Regions from separate parts of the Streptomyces sp. NPDC021080 genome, predicted to be linked through region 1. Evidence: riboswitches for the same ligand, from Rfam matches in the RefSeq annotation. Region 1 holds a riboswitch; each other region holds the start of a gene.
The links. Region 1 has a riboswitch for cobalamin ahead of ACH4S8_RS16835 (ribonucleoside-diphosphate reductase subunit alpha). Riboswitches for the same ligand answer to the same signal wherever they lie in the genome.
Positions count from the first base shown of each region.

Region 2: another riboswitch for cobalamin. It lies ahead of ACH4S8_RS06680 (CbtB-domain containing protein); the one in region 1 lies ahead of ACH4S8_RS16835 (ribonucleoside-diphosphate reductase subunit alpha).
Region 3: another riboswitch for cobalamin. It lies ahead of metE (5-methyltetrahydropteroyltriglutamate--homocysteine S-methyltransferase); the one in region 1 lies ahead of ACH4S8_RS16835 (ribonucleoside-diphosphate reductase subunit alpha).

Region 1 covers NZ_JBIRQM010000006.1:223,616-228,856, forward strand. The annotation lists gene ACH4S8_RS16815 (extracellular solute-binding protein) at 1-340, opposite strand, end outside; gene ACH4S8_RS16820 (GntR family transcriptional regulator) at 779-1,543, shown strand; gene ACH4S8_RS16825 (DUF3311 domain-containing protein) at 1,700-1,963, shown strand; gene mctP (monocarboxylate uptake permease MctP) at 1,960-3,570, shown strand; cobalamin riboswitch at 4,107-4,256, shown strand; gene ACH4S8_RS16835 (ribonucleoside-diphosphate reductase subunit alpha) at 4,389-5,241, shown strand, end outside.
Region 2 covers NZ_JBIRQM010000002.1:600,134-605,374, forward strand. The annotation lists gene ACH4S8_RS06670 (hypothetical protein) at 1-446, shown strand, start outside; gene ACH4S8_RS06675 (CbtA family protein) at 532-1,290, opposite strand; gene ACH4S8_RS06680 (CbtB-domain containing protein) at 1,312-1,533, opposite strand; cobalamin riboswitch at 1,574-1,720, opposite strand; gene ACH4S8_RS06685 (enoyl-CoA hydratase/isomerase family protein) at 1,786-2,859, opposite strand; gene ACH4S8_RS06690 (cupin domain-containing protein) at 2,991-3,503, opposite strand; gene ACH4S8_RS06695 (RrF2 family transcriptional regulator) at 3,643-4,077, shown strand; gene ACH4S8_RS06700 (DsbA family protein) at 4,074-5,015, shown strand.
Region 3 covers NZ_JBIRQM010000034.1:27,795-33,035, reverse strand. The annotation lists gene metE (5-methyltetrahydropteroyltriglutamate--homocysteine S-methyltransferase) at 1-1,809, opposite strand, end outside; cobalamin riboswitch at 1,976-2,198, opposite strand; partial or broken gene ACH4S8_RS43385 (IS5/IS1182 family transposase) at 2,412-2,507, shown strand; gene ACH4S8_RS43380 (hypothetical protein) at 2,547-2,888, shown strand; gene ACH4S8_RS43375 (Rieske 2Fe-2S domain-containing protein) at 3,235-4,518, opposite strand; gene ACH4S8_RS43370 (GAF domain-containing SpoIIE family protein phosphatase) at 4,985-5,241, opposite strand, start outside.

The DNA of each region.
Region 1 (5,241 bases):
AGGCGCCCTTGACCATGTAGCCGAGCATCTCGGTGTTGCCCATCTCGACCACGTCCGGCGCCTTGTCGGTGGCGAGGACCGCGTCGAGCTTGGTGTTCTTGTCCGGCCAGCCGTAGTACTCGTGCTTGATCTTGATGCCGGGGTGCTTCGCCTCGATCGCCGTGTCGGCCTGCTTGACCAGCTCGGGCCAGTTGTTCTGCGCGTCGACCGTGAGCCAGACCGTCAGCTCCTTGGCGTCCGCGCCCTTGTCCGACCCCCCGGACTTGTCGTCGCTGCCACACGCCGCGACGGAGAACATCATGCCCGCGATACCGATCGCGGCTATCAGCTTGCGCTTCACGCCACCCTCCTCAGGGATGCCACAAACCCCCCTGCTCCCCCGCGGTGACATACGCCGTGTACCGCCCGTGGGGCCGGGACTGGACCAATGGTGTAGACCAGTACCCGGAGCTTGGCCTAGACCTAAGGGGGTGTCAAGGGTGTGTAAGCCCGTCCAGTCGGCCGTTATGGGACCTACATATGCAAGGACCTTTAAGTAGCCAAGCGGCACAAATTACGGTCGTGTTCACGGCCTGCGGAGGAACCGCTCACGGACCGTCCGCGGCGGCTCCGGCGTCACCGTCTGCACGCGATGGACTAGACCAACGGGTACGCCGACGGTATATAGAGGGGATCACGGAGCGTGCGGGGAACACGCGCACGACGAGCCGTGCCACGATGAGAGCCGTGGCCGACGACATGGCGGTCGCTTCGGCATCCGGAGCCGGGAAGGCAGAGCATGAGCACCGACGTCAGCAGTGCGGAGAACGAGGGTGGGGCGCCCATCCGTACCGCGCGCGTGCCCAAGTACTACCGCCTGAAGAAGCACCTGCTCGACATGACGGAGACGCTGCCGCCCGGCACGCCGGTACCGCCGGAGCGGACCCTCGCCGCGGAGTTCGACACCTCGCGCACCACGGTGCGGCAGGCCCTTCAGGAGCTGGTCGTCGAGGGCCGTCTCGAACGCATCCAGGGCAAGGGCACCTTCGTCGCCAAGCCGAAGGTCTCCCAGGCGCTCCAACTGACCTCGTACACCGAGGACATGCGTGCCCAGGGGCTCGAACCCACCTCGCAGCTGCTGGACATCGGCTACATCACCGCGGACGACGCCCTCGCCGGGCTGCTCGACATCTCCGCCGGCGGCCGGGTGCTGCGCATCGAGCGGCTGCGCCTGGCGAGCGGCGAGCCGATGGCCATCGAGACGACCCACCTGTCCGCCAAGCGTTTCCCCGCCCTGCGCAGGTCGCTGGTCAAGTACACCTCTCTCTACACCGCGCTCGCCGAGGTGTACGACGTCCATCTCGCCGAGGCCGAGGAGACCATCGAGACCTCGCTGGCGACCCCGCGCGAGGCCGGACTGCTCGGCACCGACGTGGGCCTGCCCATGCTCATGCTCTCCCGCCACTCGCTCGACCGGCAGGGCGAGCCGGTGGAATGGGTGCGCTCGGTGTACCGCGGCGACCGGTACAAGTTCGTCGCCCGCCTCAAGCGCCCGCAGGACTGAGCGCCGCGGAGCGTTCCTCGGGCACGGGGCACGGACCCCGTGCCCGACACGAACCCTCCACAGCCGCCACCGCGCTGCGGTGTTCCCTAAAGCCGGACCGTCCCCTAGATTGCCTGCGCGTTACCCAGGTGATCGATGAGGGGACGGAGACGACCTGTGTCAGACCTGCCCGAAGTGAAACCACCGGTGGTGACACCGGTACGTGTGGTGATCGGCCTGTGCCTGCTCGCGCCCTTCGTGGCGATGCTGTGGGTCGGCTCCTACACGAAGACCGAGCCGGCGTTCATCGGTATCCCGTTCTTCTACTGGTACCAAATACTGTGGGTACCCCTCTCCACGCTGCTGACCGTGATCGCGTACCAGTTGTGGCGGCGTGACCAACGGGCCCGCACCTCCGTGAAGGAGGGTGCGGAAGCATGAAAGACGGTGTGAACGGCGTCGCTCTCGGCGTCTTCATCTTCTTCTTCCTGGCCGTCACGGTCATGGGTTTCCTGGCCGCGCGCTGGCGCAGGGCCGCCGACGAGCACACGCTCGACGAATGGGGCCTGGGCGGACGGTCCTTCGGCACCTGGGTGACCTGGTTCCTGCTCGGCGGCGACCTCTACACCGCGTACACCTTCGTCGCCGTGCCCGCGGCGGTCTACGCGGCGGGCGCGGCCGGCTTCTTCGCCGTGCCGTACACGATCCTGGTCTATCCGCTGATCTTCACCTTCCTGCCCCGCCTGTGGTCGGTCTCGCACCGCCACGGCTATGTGACGACCTCGGACTTCGTGCGCGGCCGTTTCGGCTCCAAGGGCCTGTCCCTCGCCGTGGCCGTCACCGGCATCCTCGCCACCATGCCGTACATCGCGCTCCAACTCGTCGGCATCCAGGCCGTCCTGGACGTGATGGGCCTGGGCGGCGGCGCGTCCTCCAACTGGTTCGTCAAGGACCTGCCGCTGCTCATCGCGTTCGGTGTGCTGGCCGCGTACACCTACTCCTCGGGCCTGCGGGCGCCCGCTCTGATCGCGTTCGTGAAGGACACGCTGATCTACATCGTGATCGCGGTGGCGATCATCTACATCCCGATCAAGCTCGGCGGCTTCGACGAGATCTTCAAGGCGGCGGGCGCCAAGTACACGGCCGCGGGCGCCGGCGGGCTCGTCCCGGCCGAGGCGGGCCAGTGGACGTACGCCACGCTCGCGCTCGGCTCGGCACTGGCACTGTTCATGTATCCGCACTCGGTCACCGCGACGCTGTCCGGCCGCAGCCGGGAGGTGATCCGCCGCAACACCACGATCCTGCCGCTGTACTCACTGATGCTGGGGCTGCTCGCGCTGCTCGGGTTCATGGCGATCGCGGCCGGGGTGAAGGTCACCAACGGCCAACTGGCCATCCCCCAGCTCTTCGAGAACATGTTCCCGGACTGGTTCGCGGGCGTCGCCTTCGCCGCCATCGGCATCGGCGCCCTCGTCCCGGCGGCCATCATGTCGATCGCGGCCGCGAATCTGTTCACCCGCAACATCTACAAGGACTTCATCAATCCGGCCGCGACCCCGCGGCAGGAGACCAGGGTCTCCAAGCTGGTCTCGCTCCTGGTGAAGGTGGGTGCGCTGGTCTTCGTCCTGACCATGGACAAGACCGTCGCGATCAACTTCCAGCTGCTGGGCGGCATCTGGATCCTGCAGACCTTCCCCTCGCTGGTCGGCGGTCTCTTCACCCGCTGGTTCCACCGCTGGGCGCTGCTGGGCGGCTGGGCGGTCGGCATGCTCTACGGCACGATCGCCGCCTACGGGGTGGCCTCGCCGACCCAGAAGCACTTCGGCGGCAGCTCGAAGGAGATCCCCGGCATCGGGGAGATCGGCTACATCGGTCTGACGGCGTTCGTCCTGAACGTGGCCGTGGCCGTGGTCCTCACCTTCGCCCTCAGGGCGTTCAAGGCCCCGGAAGGCGTGGACGAGACCTCGCCCGGGGACTACACGGCCGACGCGGGCGACCCCGGCGTCGAGACGGAACTCCCGCCGGCCACGGCCGACGCGAGCCACTAGGACCCGCGGGGGACCTGTCCCCGCCTCGGGCCACAGGGACGGGGACAGGTCCCGCGACAGCCGCGGGCGGCGGGCCGCCGGGGGAAAAACGGCGGCCCCCCCCCCGGCCCGTCGGGCACACCCACACCCACCGGCCGCGGCCGCACGCGCCCCCGGCCCACCGAACACCCCCTCGGCGGCGGGGACGCGGCCCCCCCCGCGGCCGGGCGGGGGGGGGGGGGGGCCGCGGGGGCGGGGGGGGGGGGCGCCCCCCCCGCCCGCCGCCGGGGGGGGGGGGGGGGCGGCGGCGGCCCCCCCCCCCCCCCCCGCCGCCGTGCCGGTCGGGCACACCCACTCGCACGGACGTCGTCGTCAGGAGCGCCCGGCCGAAGGAGCACCCCGTCGTCGGCGGGATCGCGGCCCGGACCGCGGCCGGAGCCCCTTGCCGGAGCTCGACGGCATCCTGCCGCTCACCTACGAGTTGACGCTCCGACACACTCCGTAGCGCTCCCGGGCATCAAGCGGACACAAGATGTGGGGGCAGTCCCGAAGCCCGGCACAAGATGTATGCTCATGGTCGCTGTCGCCGCAGGGGAATCCGGTGCAAATCCGGAACTGTCCCGCAACGGTGTACTTGTGCGTGTTCGCGTCTGCGTGTGCCCGTACTCGCGTCAGTCCGAGGACCTGCCGACAGCGCGCCCCGGCCGTCCGGCCCGGGTGCCGACGACGTCCGGGCCTCGCGGAATGGGCCGGTGGACGCGGTGCGCTGCTGCCCGAAAGCGCTCCCGTGTGCCCCGCTCCCGCCCGTGAGGCCCCGTGCCGAGCTAGGAGAGCCACACGTGACCATCGCGCCAGCCGATCCGGCTTCAGTGACCGCGCAGCAGGCCCCGGTGGAGACCGACGGTCCCGGGACCGTGCTGCTGCGGACCCTGACGGAGCTGACCGCCGACCTCCCCGACGCCGACCCCGGCCGGGTCGCCGCCGCGGCGCTGCGCGGCCGGTCCGCCCGGGCCGACGAGGCCGAGCTGCGCGAACTGGCCACCGAGGCGGCCGCGGGTCTCATCTCCGAGGACCCCGCCTACTCCCGGCTGGCCGCCCGCCTGCTCGCGATCACCATCGCCGCCGAGGCCGCCTCCCAGGGCGTGAGCACCTTCTCCGAGTCGGTCGCCGTCGGCCACCGCGAGGGTCTGATCGCCGACCGTACGGCCGCGTTCGTGACGCTGCACACGGCCTCCCTCGACGCGCTGATCGACGCCGAGGGCGACGACCGCTTCGGCTACTTCGGGCTGCGCACGCTGCACAGCCGCTATCTGCTCCGGCACCCGATCACCCGCAAGGTCGTCGAGAGGCCCCAGCACTTCATGCTCCGGGTGGCCTCCGGTCTCGCGGAGGACGACACCGTCCGCTCGGTGGACGAGGTCGCCGCGCTCTACCGGCTCATGAGCCGCCTCGACTACCTCCCCTCCTCCCCCACGCTCTTCAACTCCGGCACGCGCCACCCGCAGATGTCGTCCTGCTACCTCCTCGACTCCCCGCTGGACGAGCTGGACTCCATCTACGACCGCTACCACCAGGTGGCGCGGCTGTCGAAGCACGCCGGCGGCATCGGCCTGTCGTACTCCCGCATCCGCAGCCGCGGTTCGCTGATCCGCGGCACCAACGGGCACTCCAACGGCATCGTCCCGTTCCTCA
Region 2 (5,241 bases), on a different contig from region 1:
TGAGCGGGATGACCTTCCAGATCCGGGACATCGTCACCTTCCGCGGCGAGGCCCTGTTCTGGTCGGCGATCCTCGTGTCCAACACGCTCGGCACGTCGATGGGCGACTTCCTCTCCGACAGCTCCGGCCTCGGCTACCTGGGCGGGGCACTGCTCGTCACGGGGCTGCTCGCGGTGCTCGTCGCGCTGATGAAGGTTCCGCCGGTGTCCAACGTCCTGCTGTTCTGGATCGCCTTCGTCCTCACCCGCCCGCTCGGCGCGACGGCCGGTGACTTCCTCACCAAGCCGATCGCCAAGGGGGGACTCGACCTCGGCACCGCCGGCTCGTCGGCCGTGCTGCTCGTCGTCCTGTTCGGCCTCATGGCCTACGCGCAGGTCCAGGAGCGCCGTGGTGCCGAGCCCGGTCCGGAGGCGGAGGCGGTCCGGCAGGAAGCCGGTAGTCGGTGAGACCGGCCTCGGGCATGTCTCCGCGGCCCTGACGCGAGAGAGCCCCTCGGACGGTACCGAGGGGCTCTCCTTCATGCCGGGCGACTCAGCTCGCAGTCGGAACCGTTCGCCCGGAGGCGACCGTCGCGGGCTTGGGGTTGAGCATGCGCTCGGCCAACTCGCCGAAGACCAGGCCGAATCCGGCCCACAGGACGGTCTGGATGGCGAGGGCGGAGAGCCTGAACCGCCACAGCAGGGTGGCCGGGAAGTCCTTGGGCACCTCGTTGATGACGGGCAGGAACTCGTAGGCCAGGCCGATGACGACGGCGAAGGCGGCCACCGCGGTGACGGTGGCGTACCAGGTGCCGAGACTCGGGGCGAGGCGCTTGCCGAGGATGGTGGCACCCACCGCGAGGAGCACGCTGAGGACCATCATCAGGAAGTACAGGGCGGTCCGCTTGCCGATGGTGTCGGGGTCGCCGACCGAGGGCGGGTTGGCCGGGTACTTCAGGAACGGCACGACGTACACGGCCAGGAGCGCGGTCCCGGACAGCAGGAGCGCGGTCGCGCGGGGACCGAAGCGGCCCACGCGGCCGAGGGCGAAGCAGTAGGCGAGCGCTGCGATGCCGCCGAACGAGACGCCGTAGACCAGGACACCGGTGGCGAGGCCCGCGGTGGACTGGAGGCTGCGGGAGACGAGTTCGACCTCGTGCCCGTGGGCGTGCGAGTGGGCCTCCTCGAAGCCGATGGCGCTGTCGACAGTCGGCTCACCGAGCAAGTAGGCGACGACCAGGGCCAGTACACCCGCCGCGAGGCCGGCGAGCATGCCGCGCACGAGCAGGTTTCTTACCGTTGCGGAGTTCATGAGTGAGTGCTGTCCCTCGCGTCAGTGGCAGGGGAAACCGAGCAGGTGGCGGGCGTCGTGCACCCACTCGTGGACGTCCTCGCCGGAGACGACGGAGGTGGCGCCCTGTTCGGCGCCGACGAAGTACAGCAGGACCAGCATCAGGATGCCGAAGAAGACCGCCCAGGGGACGATCGCACCGATCGGCAGCTTGGCGGGGAGAGCGGAAGTGGTGGCTGTCGGCGGAGCGACGGTCTGCGCCATGGCAGGACCTCCTCGGGAGTTCGCGTCCCATCTCGGTGGTGCACAGGATGACGCCTACGGGTCTGACTCACGCGGCGCCCAGCGTGGCTGGGACGTCTCGTTCACAGTGGCGCGACCGTGCCGGATTTCCACCGGCTTCCGTCTTGACGTCATCGATATCGGACCGACCGTACCGCGTGCCGACTACCCCGCCAAGACCGCGCCGACCGGGGTGATCTTCCTCTCGTCCCAGGTGGCGGGTCCTCGCAGCGGTCAGAAGGCGCCGTCGGACAGCCCGAGTTCACGCTCCCCGAGGGGGGCGAAGAAGCGCTCGACGTCCGCGTCGGTGACCTCGGCGAGCGTGGCCGGGGACCAGCGCGGGTCACGGTCCTTGTCGATGATCTGGGCCCGGACGCCCTCCACCAGGTCGGGGGCGGACAGAGCCGCGCAGGACACCCGGTACTCCTGGTCCAGCACGCGCTCCAGCGAGCCGAGCCGCCGGGCGCGGCGCAGGGCGGCCAGCGTGACCTTCAGGGCGGTGGGCGAGTTCCCGAGGAGGATCTCCGCCGTCTCCTTGGCGGCCGGGTCGCCGACCGCGAGCAGCCGCTGGACGATCTCCTCGACCGTGTCGGCGCTGTAGCAGGCGTCGATCCACGCGCGCCGCTCCGCGAGCTCCGCCGGGGGCGCGGGCCGCGTGTGCGTGGCCAGTGCCTGCGCCACGGGCCGGTCCGCGAGGTCGGACACGAACTGCCGGAGCGAGGAGGACGGCACATGGTGGTCGGCGAGACCGCACAGGATCGCGTCCCCGGCGCCGACCGAGGTGCCGGTCAGGGCCAGATGGGTGCCGAGTTCGCCCGGGGCGAGGGCGAGCAGACGGGTCCCGCCGACGTCGGGGACGAATCCGATGCCGGTCTCGGGCATGGCGACGCGCGAGCGTTCGGTGACGATCCGGACGCTGCCGTGCGCGGAGATCCCGACGCCGCCGCCCATGACGATGCCGTCCATGACCGCCACGTACGGCTTGGGGTAGCGGGCGATCCGGGCGTTGAGGTGGTACTCGTCGCGCCAGAACGCGGCGGAGGCGGTGCCGTCCCCGTCGCGCGCGTCGTCGTGGACGACACGGATGTCGCCGCCCGCGCACAGCCCGCGTTCCCCGGCGCCGGTGATGACGACGGTCTCGACGGCGGGGTCGTGCTCCCAGACGGTGAGCGCCTCGTCGATCCGGCGCACCATCGCGTGGTTCAGGGCGTTCAGGGCCCTGGGCCGGTTGAGGGTGAGGTGGGCGGCCCGTCCGTCGGTGCGCAGCAGGACGGATTCCTCCGCGCCGGACGCCTCGGTGCCGTTCATCCGAACGCCTCCGTCCGGCGGCGGGCCACGATGACGCGCATGATCTCGGTGGTTCCTTCCACGGTCCGCTCGGTTCGCCGGTGACGGCGATCTCCCCGCCACCGTACCCACCGGGTGACCGGGCCCGGCCGTCAGGCCTGCTCGTCGCCCTGCCCGAGCGCGTACAGCCGCGGCAGGTTGACCACGATCGCCTCCTGGGTGCTGCGGGCGATGACGACGACGGCCTCCTCGTCGGGATCCGGGTTCTCCTCGCGGTGCGGGACGAACGGGGGCACGAAGACGTAGTCACCGGGCGAGGTGCGCAGGCGTACTTCCTCGGGCCGCTCCCCCGAGTCGTCGACGAAGACGAACTCGGGGTGCCCGCTCACCACATGGATGGCGGTCTCGGACTCTCCGTGGTGGTGGTCCGAGGACGCGGTGGAGGGGGCGACGTGGGTCTGGCCCATCCACAGTTTCTCGGAGCCGACGGTGGTGCCGCTGATGGCGGCGAATCGGCGCATGCCTCCCGTCTGCGCCGTGTCGCCGTCGAGGGCGTCGGCGCGGATGTGGTGCAGGCGGGTGCGCAGCGGGTGTCCGGACTGCGCTGCGGCGTCCGGGAGATGGGGGTGGAAACCTTCGCCGGGGGTCGTGGGCGGCTCGCTCATGGAGGGGGACGCTAGAGCGGCCCGGAAAAGGATGTCAAGAGGTGTCCATTGCCGTTCACCTGCGGCAATGTTCCCGCAATGTATGCGGGGAAGGGGGAGAAACCCGGTCGGCGGACACCGCGTCGGGCATCATGTGCGCATGCATATTTCCGCGAAGGCGGACTACGCCACGCGGGCCCTGCTGGAGCTCGCCCGCGAACCGGCCCGCCCCCTGACCTGCGAGGCCATGGCCTCCTCACAACACGTTCCGTTCCGGTTCCTCAAGTCCGTGGTGGGCGAGTTGCGCCGGGCCGGACTGGTCCGCAGCCAGCGCGGCTGCGAGGGCGGGTACTGGCTCGGCCGGCCCGCCGACGAGATCACCCTTCTGGACGTCGTACGCGCGGTGGACGGTGAGCTGATCACCTTGCGGGGCGAGCCGCTGGCCGGGCTCGACTACCCGGGGCCCGCCTCCGGACTCCCCGGGATATGGCGCCGTATCGAGGCGGACGCCGCGGCGGTTCTCGGCGGGACGACCCTGGCCGCGCTGCTGCCCGCCGGGGCGACCGGGCGGATGGACCGCGAGGGAGCTGCGTGAACCGCGCCCCGGACCCGACGGCGCCTGAGGCGGACGCCGTGGACGTGGTGGAGGTCGTGGAGTACACCGACCCGCTGTGTCCCTGGGCCTGGGGATCGGAGCCGGTGTTCCGCGGGCTGCGCGCCGCGCTGGCCGGCCGGGTCCGCTGGCGACGCGCGTACTGCGTCCTGTTCGATGACGACGACGACCCGGCGCCCGACCTGGAGGCCGAGACCGCCTGGTACGCGCGCTACGTCGAGGACATCGGCGCCCACACGGGGGCCCCGCGGGCGCGGCGGCTGAGCCGGGTCGCGGCGAGTTCCTGGCCGTCCTCGCTGGCCGCCAAGGCCGCGGAGCGGCAGGGCGACGAAGTGACCGAGCGGGTGCTGCGGCGGCTGCGGGAGAGCGTGTTCGTGCTGGGTGAACCGGCGGACACGGCGGCGCTGGTGTTGTCCGCGGTACGGGGTGTGCCCGGCCTCGACCATGAGCGGCTGGCGGCCGACGCCGCGTCAGCGGCCGTACGGGAAGCGGTACGTGCCGACCGGGCCGAGGCGCGCCGACCGGTCGCCGAGGTGTTGTCGGTGCGCGGCGACTCGCCGCATCCCGGCGCCGCGAAGGAGACCGCCGAGGGCGGGTACCGCTACGCGCTGCCGACGCTGCTGGTGCGCACTCCCGCGGGGCGGCGCGCCGTCCCCGGCTGGCGGCCGTACGAGGAGTACGCGGCGGTGTTCGAAGAGTTGAGCCCCGGGCTGCCGACGCGGCCCACGAGGCCGGCAGGGGCGGATGCGCTCGCGCGGTACCGGAGTCTGACCGGCCCGGAGGCGGCGGTACTGAGCGACGGACCGTGGCCTCCCCGGGACGCCGTGCGCGTCGAGACCGGCAACGGCCCCCTCTGGCTGCACCCGGACGAGGCCGCCGTGCACCCGGCCCGCGACCGCGGAGCTCCTGCCGCACCCTGACGGCCCGCCGGCGGACGGCCGGACGGTCTTTCCGGTCGGCGGACCGGTCCGCCGGCCTTCCCGTCGGCGGTCGGGCCGTGGCGACCGGTGCGAGGCGCATCCGCCCGGCCCTGCGGCCTTCTGATCAGCGGTCAGAACCCGTCCCGCCCAATGAGACACCAATTGGTGTCCATTGACAGCCGTCGAGAACCGGCCCCAGGATGTGCACCATGCTCACGACGCACCC
Region 3 (5,241 bases), on a different contig from region 1:
CAGGTCGTCTACCTCGTCGCGCAGGGCGAGGGCGACCTGTCGGGCGGTGTCGCCGAGGGGCTGGTCGTCGCGGACGAAGGACCAGGCGAGCATGGTGACGGGGCCGGTGAGCATCCCCTTGACCGGGCGGTCGCTCAGCGACTGGGCGTAGGACGTCCAGCGCACGGTCATCGGCTCGGGCCGGGAGATGTCGCCGGCGAGGATCGGCGGACGGACGTACCGCGTGCCGTAGGACTGCACCCAGCCGTGCTGCGTGGCGAGGTAGCCGGTGAGCCGCTCGGCGAAGTACTGGACCATGTCGTTGCGTTCGGGCTCGCCGTGCACCAGGACGTCCAGGCCGGCCTTCTCCTGGAAGGAGACGACCTCCTGGATCTCCGCCTTGATGCGCTCCTCGTACCCGGCCGTGTCGATGCGGCCGGCGCGCAGGTCGGCGCGGGCGGTGCGCAGTTCGGTGGTCTGCGGGAAGGAGCCGATGGTCGTGGTCGGCAGCAGCGGCAGCCCGAGGTGGGCGCGTTGGGCCGCGGTGCGTTCGGCGTAGGGCTGGGCGCGGCGGGCGTCGGCGTCGGTCACGGCCTCGGCGCGGGCTCGCACGGCCGGATCGCGCGTGATCGGCGAGCCCGCGCGGGAGGCGAGTTCGGCGCGGTTGACGGCGAGTTCGGCGGTGATGGCGTCGGTGCCGAGGTCGAGGCCCTTGGCGAGGGTGGTGATCTCGGCGGTCTTCTGCCGGGCGAAGGCCAGCCAGCGCAGGATCTGCGGTTCGATGTCCCGCTCGGCGGCGGCGTCCAGCGGCACGTGCAGCAGGGAGCAGGAGGCGGCGACATCGACCCGGTCCGCGAGCCCGAGGAGAGTGCCGAGGGTGGACAGCGACTTCTGAAGGTCGTTGATCCAGATGTTGCGGCCGTTGACCACGCCGGCGATCAGACGCTTGCCGGGCAGCCCGCCGACGGCGGCCAAGGCGTCCAGGTTGGAGGCGGCGGCCTCGGTGAAGTCCAGCGCCAGCCCGTCCACCGGCGCCTTGGCCAGCACCGGCAGGGCGTCGCCGAGGCGGTCGAAGTAGGACGCGACGAGCAGCTTCGGCCGGTCGGCGAGACCGCCGAGCTCGTGGTAGGCGCGCTCGGCGGCGTTCAGCTCGGCCGGGGTGCGATCCTGCACGAGGGCGGGCTCGTCCAGCTGCACCCACTCGGCGCCGGCCGCGCGCAGGTCGGCGAGAACCTCGGCGTACACGGGAAGCAGCCGGTCCAGGAGCGTCAACGGCTCGAAGTCCGCGGGCACGCCGGGGGCGGGCTTGGCGAGCAGGAGATAGGTGACGGGGCCGACCAGTACGGGACGGGCGGTCAGTCCCAGGGCGAGGGCTTCCGTCAGCTCGGCGACCTGCTTGGTGGAGTCCGTGGCGAAGACGGTGTCAGGTCCCAACTCCGGTACCAGATAGTGGTAGTTGGTGTCGAACCACTTGGTCATCTCCAGCGGAGCGACGTCCTGGGTACCGCGGGCCATCGCGAAGTAGCCGTCCAGGGCGTCCGCCTCGACGGCGGCGCGGTGGCGTTCCGGGATCGCGCCCACCATGACGGTGGTGTCGAGGACGTGGTCGTAGTACGAGAAGTCGCCGGTGGGCACCTCGTGGACGCCGACGTCGGCGAGCTGCCGCCAGTTGCTCCGCCGGAGCTCGGCGGCGGTGTCCCGGAGGGCGTCGGCGGTGACGCGGTCCTTCCAGTAGCCCTCGATCGCCTTCTTGAGTTCCCGGTTCGGGCCCTGGCGGGGGTAGCCGTACACGGTGGCTCGTGCTGCCGCGGCTGCGGACTTGGTGGTCACGGAGATCTCCTTCGCGAGATGAATCCCTGAGATCCCGGGACGGGACGCGAGCGCGAAGGGGTGACGAACCGGGCGGTCACGATCCCGCGCGGCGAGGCACGGTCGTTCCGCCTGGTATGTACGCCGACCCGCCCACGAGGTCACCGGGATGTCCGCGCGCGGAACGGTCCGCACACGGGCAACGGGCAGGTCTTCGGACTCGCGGGCACGTCCTCCGGCCGGAGGACACCTATTGGCCGTCGCTTCCCGGACCCGTACGTCGGATCCAGTGCGTATGACGGCGGTCGTTCCCGCTCACCGCTGCGGGGCAGTCCCGGATTCCCACCGGGTTCCCTCTTACGACGCATCCCGCCTGGCGGACGGGGCGAACCAGCTGCACCGCCCAGCCTAGGGGCAGTTCGCCCGCGCGGCCGACCGCGACCGGCATTCGGATGGTGAGGTGGGACACGGGAAGGGCATGTGTGGGACCGGGCGATGGCGGGAAGCGTCGCCCTCGCGCTTCCCGCCTTTCCCCTGTCGTCCCTTCCCTGCTGCCCGTGAAGGCCATGCGGGCGAGGGAGTTCCGCGCTGCGTGCGGCTCCGACTTGCCTCGGCGTACGCCCCTCCAGCCCTGGCGCCTGCTGCGGAAGCTCCGCTGCGGCACCACCCGCGTCACCGGCCTCGTCAAGGCCGTCCTCACCCTGGAGTTGACCGACTAGGTTTGAGGAGGAAGCCTCACCGCCTCCTATACTCCTGACGTGTTTGATACGCCGAACCTCTTCCACGTTTCGTCCGTGCTCAACCGACGGTCGATCGCTCAGCATGGCCTGGATTGGACCCGGATGGGCGCCGCACGGGGAATCGCCGGCAGCCGCCGCCCTGAGGTGGAGGGGATCTTCGTCTGTCAGGGCGAGGAGGCAGCAGAGTTCTTCCTTCAGATCAACAACACCGGCGGGTCGGTCGATCTCTGGTCCGTGGACGGCGTCGATGAGGGGTTGCTCCTCGACAACGGCAACGGATTCTTCTACCTGCCCGGCCGCATACCAGCCGCGCGAGTCCGCCTCGTGCGAGCAGACATTCCTCCGCAGCCTGGTTTTTGACTTCGCGCGGCGGTACGGCTGAGGGCAGGCCCGCGCGGAATCGGGCTGCGCGCTCGGCGAAGGTGTGACCGCAGCGCAGGTGGGCCAGGGGCGTCAGCGCCCGGCGGCTGCAGGCCGGCCGCCGCCGGGTACTGATCAGTCGTCGCCGAGCGGCCAACCCCCGCCACCGCCACCACCGCCGCCGCCGCAGCAGCAGCAGCGCGGAAGCGGACAGGCGCAGCCCGGACGGGTGGGCAATGCCCCGGGGCTCCAGGCGGAGAAGGCTGCCGTTGGCCGACAACCCGTCTGCCCGGGGCTTCGTTCGGAGTGCGCTGCGTAGGTGCTTGGGCCGTCGTCGTGGCGGGACCTACTCGGGCCTGCCGACGCCCTCCACCGCCGGACCGGCGGACTGCGCCGGTCCGGCGCGGCCCGTCGTACCGGCGTCGCCCGCGAGCGCGGCGGTGTGGTGTCCGGGGGCGGCCATCCCGCACGGCGCGCATCCGGCCGCCGCCTCCGGCCGCAGCGGTACGCCGCCTGCGCGCAGTACGTCGCGGAGGTCGAGGATGAGCGGGAACACCTCGTGGTTGTGGTCCTCGCCCTGCTCGTCCCAGGCACGCTGCTCGGCCTCGACCGCCATCCGGTCCTGGGCGAAGACACGTTCGGTGAAACGGCGGATGAGCGGCCAGGCGAGATGCAGCGCGCCCGGGACCGACGGCTTCGCGATCGTCAGCAGGCCGTAGGCGTGATTGACCCGCTGCTCGGCGTCCTCCGGCACGTAGGCGGCCCAGAGCGAGAACACCGGAAGCTCGCTGCCCTCGGGGACGTCCCTGAGCGTCTGGTACGGGTACTCGGTGCGGATCGTGATGACGTCGGGCCGGTCCTGGCCCCCGAACCCCTCCGCGGACAGCAGCCCCGCACCCCGGTCCTTGCGGCCTCCGGCCGGGACGAAGAGGTACCGCGCCTCGACGTGCCGTGGCCCGGTGTCGTACCCGAGCAGTTCCGGCCGGATCCTGCCGAGCACGCTCCGGTGCAGGAACTGATGGTTCATGTCGAGCAGGTTCTCGTGCATGAACGAGTAGTGGCAGCGCACGGTGCGGGAGAACGTCATCGTGCGGTGTCCGGCGGAGTGGTACTCGGGCAGGAAGGGGAACGGCGCCTCCTCGGCCAGCGCCGGGTCACCAGGGAAGACGAACACCAGGCCGTAGGCCTCGCGGACCGGATACGAGCGCACCCCGCGCGGCGGCCGCTCGCAGCCCTTGGGCAGGTACGGGATCTGCGAGATGCGTCCGTCGCCCCGATAGGCCCACGCGTGGTAGCAGCAGCGCAGGACGTCACCCTCGACCACACCCATGCTCAGCGGCACCTGACGGTGCGCGCACCGGTCCTCCAACGCGTGGACGACACCGCCGCGCCCCCGGTACAGCACGATCCGCTCACCGGCGAACACGGCCGCGAACGTCCGGTTGCGCCGCACCTTCCGGGAGGTCGCCACCGGATACCAGTGGTCGGGCGAGATGCCGACCCGGCGCAGGTCGGGGATGGTGCCGGGCCGGGCCGTGGGACGGCTGTCCGAGTGGCGCGGCACCGACCCCTCCGGGCGGGAGGCGGCGTGCTGGTCCGGTCCGGGGCGGTCGTGCCGGGCCTCGGTCATGAGCGGTGCTCCCTTGCACTGGGGGCGCGAGATCGCGACGTGCGGCAGCGGGGAGACCGCGCGGCAGGCCCACGGGTCCGCGTTCCGCCGCGTCGCCACCCCGTCCAGGGAACTCACCCCGCGGCAGTAGGCGGTCCAGCCCCGCCGTGGCGGGGCTCCACCTTCCCACCGTCACCGCGGGCGCGACGGCCGTCAACCGCGGAGGTGCGTTGGTGTTACGCCCGCTCCACCCCGTTCCAGGAGGCGGTGACCCCGGTCGTCGCGATTCGCTGGCGAAGGCGTCGCGGAACTCGGGAAGATCGTCCGGTCCGGCTCCGTGGCGACCAGGACACGCGGTTCACGCAGGAATCGCCCTGCGCGCCGCACGGCCGGGCCCTCTGCGCCGGAAGCGAGGAAACGGGGGCCGGGCCGGTCCCCGAACAGCCGGTGGGTCATGGTCATGTGCGGATCCGGCCCTCGTCGTTCGTCAGAGCGCGGGGACACGCAACGCGAGCAGGGCGATGTCGTCCTTGGGGTCGGTACCGGCCATCCGGTCCGTGATCTCGTTCAGCAGAGCGTCCAAGGGGCGGCCGGCGTGGGCTGCCAGCATGCGGCCGACCGCGTCGATGGTCAGGTCCATGTCCTCGTCGGGGTGTTCGACCAGCCCGTCGGTGTACAGCATGAGCAGGCTGCCGGGTGCCAGGACCAGTCGGTTCTCACTGCGGGGCGGCGCGTCCAGACCGG